2 linked regions of the Thiocapsa rosea genome follow. The protein of the gene in region 1 binds, or shares a complex with, the protein of each later gene. Links are inferred from orthologs where the notes say so. Each region holds a gene or a part of one and is shown on either strand. Other genes may lie near its edges.

The links. The genes of interacting proteins can lie anywhere in the genome.
Region 2: the proteins of uvrB (region 1) and uvrD are in contact, whole or in part, in a crystal structure (PDB 7EGT), measured with the Thermus thermophilus proteins. The link is inferred for Thiocapsa rosea from one-to-one orthologs. Residues at the interface, in WP_096411307.1 of Thermus thermophilus: Glu23, Leu25, Arg26, Asp27, Gly28, Glu29, Arg30, Phe31, Arg55, Glu326, Asp327, Phe328, Glu379, Ser382, Gln383, His398, Gly400, Arg401; in WP_096412145.1 of Thermus thermophilus: His654, Arg656, Phe657, Gln666, Asp668, Glu669, Lys680, Arg681, Leu682, Ser683, Lys685, Tyr686, Ala687.

What each region holds. Positions count from the first base shown.
Region 1 is NZ_RBXL01000001.1:1,057,460-1,065,527, reverse strand. What follows is about bases 2,214-5,191. They hold uvrB (excinuclease ABC subunit UvrB), read right to left. Parts: upstream 4,719-5,191; coding sequence 2,709-4,718; downstream 2,214-2,708. Other genes in these bases: BDD21_RS04845 (pyridoxal phosphate-dependent aminotransferase), read left to right, coding at 4,828-5,191; BDD21_RS04855 (DUF29 family protein), read right to left, coding at 2,214-2,402. Also shown: mtgA (monofunctional biosynthetic peptidoglycan transglycosylase), read right to left, coding at 128-958; BDD21_RS04865 (biliverdin-producing heme oxygenase), read right to left, coding at 958-1,665; BDD21_RS04860 (hypothetical protein), read left to right, coding at 1,875-2,147; more of BDD21_RS04855, read right to left, coding at 2,187-2,213; more of BDD21_RS04845, read left to right, coding at 5,192-6,012; BDD21_RS04835 (ISL3 family transposase), read right to left, coding at 6,667-7,917. UniProt on the Escherichia coli protein: The UvrABC repair system catalyzes the recognition and processing of DNA lesions. A damage recognition complex composed of 2 UvrA and 2 UvrB subunits scans DNA for abnormalities.
Region 2 is NZ_RBXL01000001.1:1,534,303-1,541,206, forward strand. The notes cover bases 2,458-5,373. They hold uvrD (DNA helicase II), read left to right. Parts: upstream 2,458-2,786; coding sequence 2,787-4,961; downstream 4,962-5,373. Other genes in these bases: BDD21_RS07055 (30S ribosomal protein S1), read left to right, coding at 5,120-5,373. In the rest of the region: BDD21_RS07040 (DUF2950 domain-containing protein), read left to right, coding at 1-772; hemE (uroporphyrinogen decarboxylase), read right to left, coding at 1,140-2,204; more of BDD21_RS07055, read left to right, coding at 5,374-6,334; BDD21_RS07060 (TRAP transporter substrate-binding protein), read left to right, coding at 6,447-6,904. UniProt on the Escherichia coli protein: A helicase with DNA-dependent ATPase activity. Unwinds DNA duplexes with 3'-5' polarity. Translocates on single-stranded DNA with 3'-5' polarity. Initiates unwinding more efficiently from a nicked substrate than double-stranded DNA.

The DNA.
Region 1 (8,068 bases):
GACGCTAATCACCTAATATTTTTCGATACTTTAAACCACGCCGGCTCCGACGGTCGTCGGAGCCGGCGTGGTCAAGCCAATTGGTCAAGCCAATCCAACAAACGACGCAAATCGCACCGGGCGCGGTTTAAAGCCGATTCAGGTAACGTGTTCCGCCGAGTCGGCTCGCCTGATCGCTGATCCAGGCCGCGCGCCGCTCCAAACGTTCCGATGGCTTGTCCAAACGATAGTGTCCGGGTGCAGGCAGCACGCCGATCAGGAGCGATGCCTCGCGCATCGTCAGCTCGCTTGCGGGACGATCGAAATAGCGCACGCTGGCGGCGCCGATCCCGTACGTGCTGGGGCTGAACTGCACGATGTTCAGATAGACCTCGAGGATGCGCTCCTTCGGCCATAGGATCTCCATCAAAAGCGCGAACCATGCCTCGAGCAGCTTGCGCTGCCAATCCGAGCCGGGCCAGAGAAAGAGGTTCTTGGCCGCTTGCTGGGTGATGGTGCTGGCACCGCGAAGGCGTCCGCCGTTTTTGTAGTCGGCCCAGGCGATGCGGATCTCGATCAGGTCGAACCCCCGGTGGCTCGGAAAACGCTGGTCTTCGCCGGCGATGGCCGCCAGACGCGCCGGCAGCGAGATCCGATCCCAGGGCACCCAGGTCTGATGATAGTAGGGTGGCGACTGATCGAGCCGCCAGAGATTGTAGGCGTGCCGCAGCATGAAGGCGGATGCCGGCGGGTCGAGCCAGCGCAGCGTCAAGACCAGGACAATCGAGAGCAGCACCAGATTGCCGAGCCCTTTGAGCAGGAATCGAGCGATGCGGTTCAGCGGGTGTCGGTCCCGACCGATGGTCTCGATGCGGAAGACACGGGCATGCGGCGCCGGCTCGCGAGGCGTCGCCCGGGATCCATCCTCGATTCCGGCGTCCACCCGGGTCGCCTCCGGCGCTTGTTCTTCGTTCTTCATCAATCCTCGTGGATTGCCGCAACCGAGGCCGCAAGGCGCCCGCCCCCCGAGCTCAGCAGTCCGATAGGCTCCGGACCGGTCTGCGCAGGCGCGAGGCGTGTCCCTGCACCGTCGAGCATCCGGTGAACCACCGCGAAGGCCGCACAGGCCCCCGAGACGACCTCGACCGGATCCATTCGGCCGTGCGCGGGCAGGCTGTCGAGGATGCTCGCGAAGCGTTTCCAGGCCGCCGAGGAGTGCTCGCCGTGGAAGTCGAGGAAAACGGCCGAGCCCAGTGCCGGACCGAGACGGCGGCGCAGATGTTTCGCGATCACCCGACCGCCGAGTGTCGCACCCTCCAGGACATAGAGACCGCCGAGCGCCGCGCTCGAGCCGGTCGGGGTGATCGGCGGCGATACGCGCGGCACGTGCTGCCGACCCTGCTCGGCAAGATCCTCGAGGATCGCCGGCAGCTTGGGTCGAATCCCCAGGTCGTTGCGGATCTCCTCGTCCAAGGCGTCGAGCAGGCTGCCCTCCAAGGCCGCGTAGACCTCGGCCAAGGCTTGCAGATAGTCGAGATAGTCCTCGCGGGTGACGCTCGGCGACGTGAGTCGGGCCATCAGGGGTAAGCGCTCGACGGCCTGGTGCGTCCCGGCCGTCGCGTGGCGCAAGAGGACCGCCAGTCGCGCGGAGGTTGTCGGTCGTGTCGTGTCGTGGGTGTCTTGCATGGGTTCTTCAGGCTCACTGCGCTCTGCGCTCGCAGCCAGTCTAACACCCGTCCTTGTTCTCCCTGAAAAACACCGAACCGTCGTTCGGCGCGATGCCGACGGCGCCCGGCCGACGAACGGTCGAGCGTGCACGTCCGCAGGCTCACGTTTTGAGCCACCCCCCGCGGCATGCTGTGGTTCCGTCCAGTGCAAACCCTGCGGAGCCGACGATGAACACCGTTGCCGATCTCTTCGTGATCCTGCTGTGCCTTTCCGGTCTTTTCGTGATCCTGAGCCTCGTGTGCGCCATCCTCGAGCGCATTCCCGACGAGGCCGGTGCGCGGCCGCGGCGCACGCGCGTCCAGCCGCAACGCCCGCGGCGTCGCTCCCGCGTGGCCCGGCCTCGGCGCAAGCCGGTGGAGCCGGTCACTGATTCACCGAGCCCGTCGGTCTGCACCGCGGTCGTTCGGCCGGGGCAGGGCGCCCGAGGTGTGCTTGGCTGATCCCGGATGGCGGCGGCCACGGATCCGACGCGGGCCGTGTCACTCGGGCAGCCAATCCACCTCGAGCACGTCGGTCAGCCGCCACGGACAGTCGTCCGGGAACGCCGAGAGCCCCGTCTCCCCGGCGGCATCGGCAACCGCGTCGGCCCAGATCTCGTCGAGCCACGTTTCGTCGAGAAGCGGTGTCACCCCCGGGATAGACGACTTGCAGTCGTCCTCTTCAGCCGGCCCGACGGCCCGCGAGGTCGAGGTCAACGCAACGCACTCGAGAACCGCGCTGAACGCGCTTTGGCACCGGTTTCCGTTTTGCTCATCCATTCGCGATCTTCCTCTCCTTTCAGGTATTGCCTGACGCGGCGGTCGTGCGAGCGAGGCCCGCGGAAGAGGACGACTGCAAGTCGTCTATCCCGGGGCACGCCGCTTCGCGACGTTGCTTCCGGCCGATCGGATGTACAAGGAACGATTGGTTCGTCAACGACAACGACAACGAGTAGAACCTTCGACGACTTGCCTTGGTTCCGGCTCTGGCGGTAGATCCTTTCCCGGAAATCACCTAAGACGTCAGGCCGCAAGCCCCCGCCCCTGCAACTCCTTGATCTTATCCCGGACGGCGGCGGCCTGCTCGAACTCGAGGTTCTTCGCGTGCTGGTACATGGTCTTCTCCAGCGCCTTGAGCTTCTTGGCCATCTGCTGCGGCGTCAGGCTGGCGTATTCGATGATCTCCTCGGCGACCTTGGCATACTGGCGCGCCTTCATGGGTGCGCCCGGGATGGCCCCTTCCAGGATGTCGGCGACCGCTTTGCGGATGGTCTGAGGCGTGATGCCCTCCGCGGTGTTGTGGACGATCTGCTTGGCGCGGCGTCGCTCGGTCTCGCCGATCGCGCGCTCCATGGAGCCGGTGATGCGATCGGCATAGAGAATCGCCTTGCCGTTGGCGTTGCGCGCGGCACGCCCGATGGTCTGGATCAAGGAGCCTTCCGATCGCAGGAAACCTTCCTTGTCGGCATCCAGGATGGCGACCAGCGAAACCTCCGGCATGTCGAGCCCCTCGCGCAGCAGATTGATCCCGACCAGCACGTCGAACTCGCCCAGACGCAGATCGCGAATGATCTCGACCCGCTCGACCGTGTCGATGTCCGAGTGCAGATAGCGGACCTTCACGCCGTGCTCGTTGAGATACTCGGTCAGGTCCTCGGCCATCCGCTTCGTCAGGGTGGTGACCAGCACGCGCTCGCCGACGGCGACCCGCAGCCCGATCTCCGAGAGCAGATCGTCGACCTGGGTGAGGGCAGGGCGGACCTCGACCTCCGGATCGACCAGCCCCGTCGGGCGCACCACCTGCTCGACGACGGCCCCCGAATGCTGGATCTCGTAGTCGCGTGGGGTGGCCGAGACATAGATGGTCTGGGGTTGGCGGGCCTGGAACTCCTCGAAGCGCAGCGGGCGGTTGTCGAGCGCCGAGGGCAGCCGGAAGCCGTAGTCGACGAGGTTCTCCTTGCGCGAGCGGTCGCCCTTGTACATGCCGCCGAGCTGGGGCACGGTGACATGGCTCTCGTCGATGACGACGATGGCATCCGCAGGCAGATAGTCATACAGCGTCGGCGGCGGCTCGCCGGGTCCGCGTCCGGAGAGATAGCGGCTGTAGTTCTCCACCCCGGAGCAGTAGCCGACCTCCAGCATCATTTCCAGGTCGAACAGGGTGCGTTGCTCCAAGCGCTGGGCCTCGACCAGCTTGTCGTTGTCCCGCAGCCAGATCAGCCGGTCCTTCAGCTCGACCTTGATTTGCTCGACGGCGTTTAGGACGGTCTCGCGCGGGGTGGCGTAGTGTGTCTTCGGAAAGACCGTATAGCGCGGAACCTTGCGCAACTGCTCGCCGGTCAGCGGGTCGAAGAGCGAGAGTGACTCGATCTCCTCGTCGAAGAGTTCCACCCGCAGCGCCTCGTCGTCGGACTCCGCCGGGTAGATGTCGATCACGTCGCCGCGCACCCGATAGGTGCCGCGCGAGAGTTCGATCTCGTTGCGTCGGTATTGCAGATCGGCAAGCCGGCGCAGCAGGGCGCGTTGATCGATCAGATCGCCGCGGTTCAGATGCAGAACCATCTTCAGATAGGCGTCCGGGTCGCCCAATCCGTAGATGGAGGAGACGCTCGCCACGATGATGACATCGGGGCGCTCCAGCAGCGCTTTGGTGGCCGAGAGCCGCATCTGCTCGATGTGTTCGTTGATCGAGGAGTCCTTCTCGATATAGGTGTCCGTGGAGGGGACGTACGCCTCGGGCTGGTAGTAGTCGTAATAGGAGACGAAATACTCCACCGCGTTGTGCGGGAAGAACTCCTTCATCTCGCCGTAGAGCTGGGCCGCGAGCGTCTTGTTCGGCGCCAGGACTAAGGCCGGGCGCTGCACCCGGTCGATGACGCTGGCGATGGTGAAGGTCTTGCCCGAGCCCGTCACGCCGAGCAGGGTCATGGCCGACTCGCCGTCGCTCAGACCCTCCACCAGGCGTCGGATCGCCTCGGGCTGGTCGCCTGCGGGGGCGAACGGCGCGACAAGTTGAAAGGGGCGTTCAGACATCGGAGTGCGTGCCGGGTGTTTGCGGTTTCGTTATGATTGGGAGCGACACACCGCATGTCCAGTCACAACAAGAACCACCCTCACCACAAGAGCCCAGAGAAGACACTCGATGACCATCAAGCTTGCCGCGCGCGTTCAGGCTGTCAAACCCTCCGCCACCCTGGCCATCACGGCCCGCGCCAAGGCCCTGCGCGCCGCGGGCAAGGATGTCATCGGGCTCGGTGCCGGGGAGCCGGACTTCGACACGCCCGACCACATCAAGGAAGCGGCCATCGCCGCGATTCGCGCCGGCTTCACCAAATACACCGCAGTGGACGGTACCACCGAACTCAAGCAGGCCGTGATCGACAAGTTCAAGCGCGAGAACGGGCTGAACTACGAGCACGACCAGATCCTGGTCTCCTGCGGCGGCAAGCAAAGCTTCTACAATCTCGCCCAAGCGCTCTTGGATCCAGGCGACGAGGTGGTGATCCCTGCGCCTTACTGGGTCTCCTACCCGGACATGGTCCTGCTCGCCGGCGGCGCGCCCGTGCTCGTGCACGCCGGGGCCGATCAGCGCTTCAAGATCACCCCCGGACAGCTCAAAGGCGCGCTGACCGACAAGACCCGCCTGGTCGTCATCAACAGCCCCTCGAACCCCACCGGCATGGGCTACAACCGCGAGGAACTGGAAGCGCTCGGCGAGGTGCTGCGCGAGTTCCCGCGAACACTCATCGCCACCGACGACATGTACGAGCACATCCGCTGGAGCCCCGAGCCCTTCGTCAACATCGTCAACGCCTGCCCGGAGCTCTACCCGCGGACCCTGGTCCTCAACGGCGTCTCCAAGGCCTACTCCATGACCGGCTGGCGCATCGGCTACGCCGGCGGCCCGGCCGAGATCATCAAGGCCATGAAGAAGGTGCAGGGCCAGAGCACGTCCAACCCGGCATCCATCTCGCAGGTCGCCGCCCAGGCCGCGTTGGAAGGGCCGCAGGAGTGCATCGGCGCCATGCTCAAGGCATTCCACGAGCGCCACGACTTCGTCGTCGAGCGCCTCAACCAAATCCCCGGCATCGAATGCCTGCCGACCGACGGCACCTTTTATGTCTTCCCGAAGGTGCAGGGTGCGATCGACAAGCTCCCCGGGATCGCCAACGACCTGGATTTCGCGGAATACCTGATCGAGAAGGCCGGTGTGGCGCTCGTACCCGGCTCCGCCTTCGGCCTGAACGGCTACGCCCGCATCTCGATCGCCACCGGCCGCGACAACCTTGAGAAGGCACTGGAGCGGATCGCCGCTGCGGTCGGCTGAGAGCGGCGTCTCGCCGATCTTGACTCGATGTAGGCGCCCGGCTAACATTACGGGCTCGCATAGATCCCTGGTAGCTCAGTCGGTAGAGCGGGTGACTGTTAATCACTAGGTCGGCGGTTCGAGCCCGTCCCAGGGAGCCAAATAGAAGAAGGGCTTAGGTCAGAAATGGCCTGAGCCTTTTTGCTGTGGTGCTGCTGAAAGGCGTTTCGGTTGCCGTTCGGTTGCCGTTATGCGGCCGCTGTCCAGCCACGTAGAGCCTCCCCGGGCGTCCGCGAGGCTGGACTGGCCGTCCGCCTTGATGTTCTACGCCCATGCTGGGCTCGACCCCACCCCTGCCTCCTCTTCTTCGCCCTGCACAGGATCTCCAGGCCACCTCGATCCAGCCGGGTCACCTTGCCGACTGAAGCAGGTTGAGTAGTCCCCCCTGTGCGTATCGCGCAAGCCCGTGCGGGTGGACCCTACCCCCACCGGGGGGGAGCCGCCGAACCGTCTAGCGTAGGTAGGGCCTCGGAAATTTGGCTCTCCCGGAATTCAGGGAAAGCGCTAAAATATTTAAAAACATGACGTTGTAGTCATTTTGACCGAACACGTTGGTTGAAAATATCGCTGGACGCACCCCGTCCAAGCCATTTTTAAGCGGTTGTTTTTCATTGATCAGCGCGCGAAAACCCGATAACCGCACAGATCGAGGTACACCCTCTGGTAGAGCCGGCGCAGGTTGCTCAAGCCATAGCACCGCCGTTTTAATACTTTGATCTTGTTGTTGAGACCTTCGACGAAACCGCTCGTGTGTCGTTCGGTAAAATAATTGGTGATCTCGTCCCAATGACGGCGCAACGTTTTCAGGAAGGATTGAAAACACGTCATCTCGGCGTTCTTGACCCGTCGCATCCAGCCACTGAGTTTGCGCTTGGCCTGACCTTTGGACAGGGGCATGTCGTAGACCTCGGTGAGGGCTTGGCTGAGGGCATGAGCTTGCGCGAGTTGCGGGGAATAGGCGAACAACCGGGCGCGGATCCGCCGTTCCTCGGCGCTCAAGTCGGATTCGCGCTTGCGCAGGATCCACTGGACGTTCTTGAGCCCGCCGTACTCGGTTTTCGACAGGTCGCGCTTGAGCCGGCGCAGTTCTGTCTTGCGCAACGTCTCCACGGCGTCGCGATACAAACGCGCGACATGGAAGCGATCGGCGCAGATGGCGACGTGCGTGCCGAAGACGGCCTTGGCCGCACCGATGAAGCCGCTGTACAGGTCGGTGCACACGACGCGAACGGTGCGCCGCAAGGATTTTGGGATCGTGCGCAAAAACGCCTCGATGGTCGCGCGCTTACGGTCCTTGAGCACGGCGAGGATGCTCAGGGTGTCCTCGACCCTGGCGCTGACGATCACCACGAAATTGCCGTGGCCTTTGGTCAAGGCGATCTCGTCGAGCCCGAGCACGGGCAGCGCCGTGAGCGTCGTCCAGTCGATCTGGCTCGGGACGCACCGATCGAGAATACCGTCGAGGTGCTCCGGGGTGACGGCCTCCTTGTGCGCGACGTCTTCCAGGGTGCTGTTGATCAGGGCGCGCATCAGGCTGTGTTCGAACGCACGGGTGAAGCCGCTGCGCGGGTCGTACCAGTCCACCCGTTGGGTGGTGGTGGGATGATCCCGGCAATCGGGGCAGCGATACCGTTTGGGACGAATGAGAATTTCGGTGCGATGCTCGAAGATCGACAGATGGCGCAACCGCCGTTCTTCACCGAGTCCATGCGGCTCAGTGATGCGTCGGCCGCAGCTCCGGCACTGCGTGCCCTCCTCGGTGCTGTGCACATGAATTTCCAGCACAGCGGCGTCCGTGATCTCGACGCGGTCGATGGCGATCTGCGGCAGTCCGAGCAGGCGCAGGAGTTGGCTCTGGTCAATCATCGGTTTTCCATTGAGTTAAAAGCGTTCGAATGGAAGTTTACCAAGATTGGCTGCGTAGAACACTGATTTTACTAAACTTGGCGTTCCCTGAGATCCGGGAGAGCCGGAAATTTGTGGTGAAACATTCGGCCGCTTCGCTGAACGTCCCTGG
Region 2 (6,904 bases), 480 kb from region 1 along the record:
CGCACTCTTCGCTGTGCTCGGATCGGACCTCGACGCGCTCGTCTCCGGCGACCCGGTCGCGGATGCTCTCGATCGTCGGCGCTTCGTGGAGTTGTCCCAAGAGGCAGCGCAGCTTGAGGACGAGACGGACGACAGCGCCATCCTGGTGATCGGCCCCGAGGACTGGCCCTTCCCGATCCCCTTGGCCAAGGACGATCGGGGGTGGTCCTTCGATACGCAGGCCGGGCTCGAAGAGCTCTTGGACAGACGCATCGGACTCAACGAGCTGCATGCCGTCGCGACCGCCCGCGCCTTCGTGGATGCCCAGGTGGAGTACGCCGCAGCCGATCCGGACGGCGACGGCGTGCGGGCCTACGCGGGGCGTTTCTGGAGCACCGAAGGCACACGGGACGGACTCTATTGGCCGACGAACGAGGGCGAGCCCGAGAGTCCCATGGGACCCCTGGTGGACGATGCCGTCGAGGAAGGCTACGAGGTCGGCGACGACGGGGAGGGGCGGCGGCCTTACCACGGTTATTACTTCAAGATCCTCACCGCACAAGGACCGAGCGCGCCGGGCGGGGCCAAGAGTTATCTCGAATGCGGCAAGTTGGCGAACGGTTTCGGTCTGCTCGCCTGGCCTGCAAGCTACGGCAATTCCGGGATCATGAGCTTCCAGGTCAACCAGCGCGGCATGGTCTATCAGGCGAATCTCGGCGAAGACACCGCTGCTGTCGCCGAGACCATCGATGCCTACGACCCCGGCGCGGATTGGGTGCCGGTCGTGGATTGACCTCGCTGGCGTTGTTCATCGGATCGTTGCACCAAAGAAAGCCTGAAAAGGGGGCGAAGGCAAATGTGACATGCAAGCCCTGCTCGTCGGGCTGCAAATCCCACGTGGGTTGCGCCGCCTCTCGGCCGGTGCCGCAGTGCGGAAAGATCGGCGGAAGTCAGGTAAGCGAATCTGAGAAATCCGTGACGAGATAATATCGGAAACAACAAAGGGTTTGGAAGCGGATCGGTCACTGGGTCCGTAAGCTCAAGCCGAGCCATAGACGCCCTTTCGAAAAAATATCCTAAACCGCGTCTTCACCGAGGGCGTGGGCTCACGCAACCGCGAGCCCCAGTCCTAAAACATCCTTTATCTCACCGGACGCGGTTTAGCGGTGGTAGGACCGACTGAGTTCGTGCACTGCCGCGACCATCGCCCCCGCGTGCTCAGGATTCACGTCCGGCGTGATCCCGTGTCCGAGATTAAAGACATGGCCCGGACCCTTACCGTAGCTGGCGAGCACGCGCGCGACCTCTTCGCGAATCCGCTCGGGTGAGGCGTAGAGCGCGCAGGGATCGAGATTGCCCTGAAGCGAGACGCGGTCACCGGTCAGGATGCGTGCGTCGGCCAGATCCGTCGTCCAGTCCACACCGAGTCCGTCGCAGCCGGTATCGGCCATGTGGTTCAGCCACTGACCACCGTTCTTGGTGAAGAGGATCACCGGGACGGCGCGTCCTTCCGACTCGCGGTTCAGACCCTCGACCACGCGCTGCATGTAGGCCAGGGAGAACTCGCGGTAGTTGGCCGGCGCCAGTGCCCCGCCCCAAGTGTCGAAGATCATCGTCGCCTGCGCACCGCGAGCGATCTGAGCGTTCAGGTAGGCGACCACGGCATCCGCTGTCTTGGCCAGCAAGGCGTGGAGCAGATCCGGACGGTCGAACATCATCCCCTTCACATGCGAGAAGTTCTTCGCACCGCCGCCCTCGACCATGTAGGTCGCGAGCGTCCAAGGGCTGCCCGAGAAACCGATCAAGGGCACGCGTCCGGCGAGCTCGCGTCGAATCGTCGACACGGCATCCATCACGTAGCGCAGCTCGTCCTCCGGATCCGGCACGGCGATCCGATCCACATCGGCCTGCGTGCGCACCGGCCGCTCGAAATGCGGTCCCTCGCCCTCGGCGAAATACAGACCCAGCCCCATCGCGTCCGGCACCGTCAGGATGTCTGAAAAGAGGATGGCGGCATCCAGCGGAAAACGCTCCAAGGGCTGCAGCGTGACCTCGCAGGCAAGCTCCGGGTTCTTGCACAGATCCATGAAGCTGCCGGCCTTCGCGCGCGTCGCACGGTACTCGGGCAGATAACGGCCTGCTTGGCGCATCATCCAAACCGGCGTGTATTCAACGGGTTCGCGCATCACTGCACGGAGGAAGGTGTCATTGATGAGTGGCGTCATGAAGCAGGACCTGGGCAGTCGAGGAAGAAGAGTCTCGGTGGTTCGGGCGCCCATTCTACTACGGGTTTCGCTCGTGACGAGGTTGTGAAGGACCCGCGCGCTCAAGTTCAGCGCTCCGGTGCGAACGCCGGGTCGCGCGGCAGGCGAACACCGACCGCTCGTCGGGGGGCAGGGGCACATCGGCCGACTGTATAAGTCTGTTCACGGCAGGGTCTCGAACTCTGTGGATAAGGTGTGATCATTTTGGCGACCTTTTTCTGCACACCGGTTACGCACAGGTTAAGCAGCCATCGGGGAACACCCAAGAATTGCTTCAGACCCTTGAAATTGAATTATTTTTAGACACGGACGAGTTATCCACAGCGCTTATTAAGATTACTGTCTTTTTATTTAAACTAATTTGAATAAGGATCCGGCCGGAAAACCGGCCGATCCCGCCCGCACGGCTCTGTTAGTCATCCAACAGTCTGTATTAATAAGTTTTTCTGCCGCAGCACCACGTCTGGCCTTGTCTACTCCCCGCGTTAAGCCAGCCGACAACAACACATGTCATGCCGGAGCTGGTTTAGTAGAATCCAGGCGATGGATGTCTCCGCCCTACTCGATCCCCTGAACGACGCTCAGCGCGCGGCTGTCGCCGCAGAGTCCGGTAACCTTCTCGTGCTCGCCGGCGCCGGGTCGGGGAAGACTCGCGTCCTGGTCCATCGCATCGCCTGGTTAGTCCAGGTGCAGCAGGTCCCGTCCTACGCCGTTCTGGCGGTCACCTTCACCAACAAAGCAGCGCGCGAGATGCGCGGCCGAATCGAGACCATGCTCGGCATGCCCATCGGCGGGATGTGGGTCGGTACCTTTCACGGGCTCGCCCATCGCTTTTTGCGCGCGCACTGGCAGGACGCCGGACTCCCGCAGCATTTCCAGATCCTGGATTCGGACGACCAATTCCGCCTGATCAAGAGGATCCTCAAGGCGATGCAGCTTGACGAGGCGCGCTGGCCGCCGCGTCAGGTACAGGGTTTCATCAACAAACAGAAGGACGAGGGTCTGCGGCCGAACCACCTGGACGGCGGCGGCGATTTCTTCACGGACAAGATGATCACGGTCTATCGCCAGTACGAGGAGGAGCGCGCACGCTCGGGTCTGCTCGACTTTGCCGATCTTCTGCTCAAGACGTTGGAGCTGCTGCGCGAGCGTCCGGATATCCTCGGGCACTACCAGCGACGCTTCGCGCATATCCTGGTCGACGAGTTTCAGGACACCAACGCCATTCAGTACGCCTGGCTGCGTCTTTTGGCCGGAGCGAACGACAACCTCTTCGCCGTCGGCGACGATGATCAGTCGATCTACGGCTGGCGCGGCGCGAAGGTCGAGAATATCCAATCCTTTCAACGCGATTACCCCAACACCCAGGTGATCCGGCTGGAGCAGAATTATCGATCGAGCGGCAACATCCTGGCCGCAGCCAACGCCCTGATCGCCCACAACCCGACTCGGCTCGGCAAGAATCTCTGGACCCAAGACGGCGAGGGCGAGCCGATCCGACGCTACACGGCCTTCAACGAGGTCGACGAGGCGCGTTTCGTCGTGGAGAGGATTCGGCGCTTGACCCAGACGGAGGGTCATCGGCGCGACGAGTGCGCCATCCTCTATCGCACGACGGCCCAATCACGTCTCTTCGAAGAAGCGCTGATCCAGGCGCAGATCCCCTATCGGGTCTACGGCGGATTGCGGTTCTTCGAGCGCGCCGAGATCCGCGATGCTCTCGCTTATCTGCGCCTGGTGGCCAACCCGGACGACGATGCCGCCTTCGAACGCGTGGTCAACACACCCAACCGGGGCATCGGCGCCCGTACCTTGGATCTGTTGCGCCAGCAGGCGCGCGAGACACGGGTCTCGCTCTGGCGGGCGGCGGCCGATCTGACCGGGACATCGGTCCTGGGCCCGAGGGGCGGTGCCGCACTGCTCGGCTTCATCGATCTGATCCGGGACCAGCGGGGTGCGCGCGAAGGTCTGCCGCTGCACGCGCTGGTGACCGCCTTGATCGAAGCGGCCGGCTTGCCGGATTTCTACAAGAAGAACAAAGACGGCAAGGGCCAGGATCGGGTGGAAAACCTGGAGCAGTTGGTGGATACGGCCGCGCGCTTCGAGGAGGACCTGCACGAGGAAGAGAGCGACGCGCTTGCGGTCTTTCTTGCGCATGCCGCACTCGAAGCAGGCGATACTCAAGCCGACGGTTTCGAGGACAGCGTCCAGCTCATGACCCTGCACAGCGCCAAGGGTCTGGAGTTTCCGGTGGTCTTTCTGGTCGGGCTGGAAGAGGGCCTCTTCCCGCACAGTCTCTCGGCCGAAGATCCGAGCCGGCTCGAAGAGGAACGACGGCTTTGCTATGTCGGCATGACACGCGCGATGCGCGAGCTTTACGTGACCCACGCCGAAAGCCGACGGCTTTACGGCCGGGAGGAGTCCCCGATGCCCTCGCGGTTCCTGCGCGAGGTCCCGCCGGGATTGGTCGAGGAGGTCCGGGCGCGCAGCGCGACCCGCCGCGCGACACCCACCCCGAGCGCGAGCTTGACGTCGATGTCGAGCGGCGATGCCGGTCTCTTCAGGCTCGGCCAACGCGTCGTCCACCCGAAATTCGGCGAGGGCGTGGTCCTGAACAGCGAGGGACGCGGCGCCGCGGCACGGATTCAGGTCAATTTTCAGAAGGCCGGAGCCAAATGGCTGGTCCTGGCTTATGCTCGGCTCGAGCCAGCGGGTTGACGCGCCGTGCTCGTGTTTAAGCACGTATCGTTCGACCACCGCTGTGAGGCGCGCTCGAATTTAATCTTCGCCGAGCCTGCGATCATCCCGACACAACACATCTCACTCCGGACGCGGTTTAGCCGCGACCCTCAACCCGACGACGGCACTCCGCAATCATGTCCGAACCCAGCTTTGAAGACCTCCTCAAGCAATTCGACCAGACCCATCCGCAGTCCGGTGCCGGGGGGGCAGCCGTCGGCGACAAGGTGCGGGGTGTATTGGTGTCGATCGGCGAAGAGTTCGCCTTCGTCGATCTAGGAGGCAAATCGGAAGGCCGCATCGAGGTCTCGGTCCTCAAGGATGACGAGGGCAATCTAAAGTCCGCCGTCGGCGACACCATCGAGACACATGTCACCGGCAAGGACGAAGACTCGGGGATGCTGCTGCTCGGCAGCCAGCACGGTCATCGCTATCACGGTATCGAAGAGGTCGAGGGTGCCTACCGGCAGGGGTTGCCCGTACAAGGCCAGGTCAGCGCGGCCGTGAAGGGTGGTGTCGAGGTGCAGGTGGCCGGGTTGCGTGCCTTCTGTCCGGCCTCTCAGGTCGACATCCGCTTCATCGAAGACCTCTCCGAGCTGGTCGGCCAGCGCTTGGATTTTCGCATCACCAAGTTCGAAGGCGGCCGACGTCCGAATCTGGTGCTGTCGCGCAAGGTCCTGCTCGAAGAGGAGCAGCGCCAACGCGCCGAGGAGACCCGCGCGCAACTGCACGAAGGCGCGGTCTTGTCGGGGATCGTCACCTCGCTGAAGGACTACGGCGCGTTCGTGGATATCGGCGGTCTCGAGGGCATGATCCACATCAGTCAACTGGCCTTCGGTCATGTAAAGCATCCGAGCGAGATCCTCAGCGTCGGCCAGTCGGTCGAGGTCTCGGTCCTGCGCATCGAGCCGCCGAGCGGTCCGAAGGGCCGGGAGAAGATCGCGCTCTCGATCCGCGCTCTCGCCCGCGATCCCTGGCAGGAGGCTGCGAACAGCTTCCCCGTCGGTCAGCGGGTGAGCGGCAGGGTAAGTCGACTGCAACCCTTCGGTGCTTTCGTCGAGCTTGCCCCCGGGATCGACGGCCTGGTCCATATCAGCGAGCTTGGCGCCGGGCGCCGCGTGAACCATCCGAGCGAGGTGCTGAACGTCGGCGACCCTGTCGAGGCAACCGTCCTGGGCGTCGATTCGGAGCGGCGTCGGATCAGCCTATCGCTTGACGAGACCAAAGCGGGCGAAGCCGGGTGGCAGGCGCCGGGCGGCACGTCCGACGTACCGGCCGCGGAGGTGCCGGAGAAGACCATGGGCAGCTTCGGCGCGCTTTTGCAGGCGTCGTTGAAGAAAGGCCAATCGTAAGTCTCCTCGGGCCTTTGCGGACACGAAATGCGGTCCGGGACCGATGTCGCGTTCTGCCCTCGGCCGCGGTATACGACCAACAAACCATCAAGAAGCAGACTGGAGGACGGGGATGCAACGCCGCGATTTCATCAAAGGGGTTGGTGCCGGCTCGTTGGCGGTCGGGGCGCTGGCCGGCGGCATGGGGTCGGCTCATGCCAAGGCCGAATACAGGTGGAAGATGGTCACGACGTGGCCGAAGAACTTCCCGGGTCTCGGCACGGGGGCGAACAACCTTGCGGCTTTGATCGGCGAGATGAGCGGAGGCCGGATCGAGGTCAAGGTCTTCGGTGCCGGCGAGCTGGTCCCCGCGTTCGAGATTTTCGATGCGGTCTCGCGCGGAACCGCCGAGATGGGTCACGGCTCGGCCTATTACTGGAAGGGCAAGAGCGAAGCCGCTCAATTCTTCTCCACCGTGCCTTTCGGCCTGACGGCGCAGGAGATGAACGGCTGGATTTACCATGGCGGCGGGATGGAGCTTTGGTCCGAGCTTTACGCGCGGTTCGGCTTGGTGCCTGCGCCTGCGGGAAA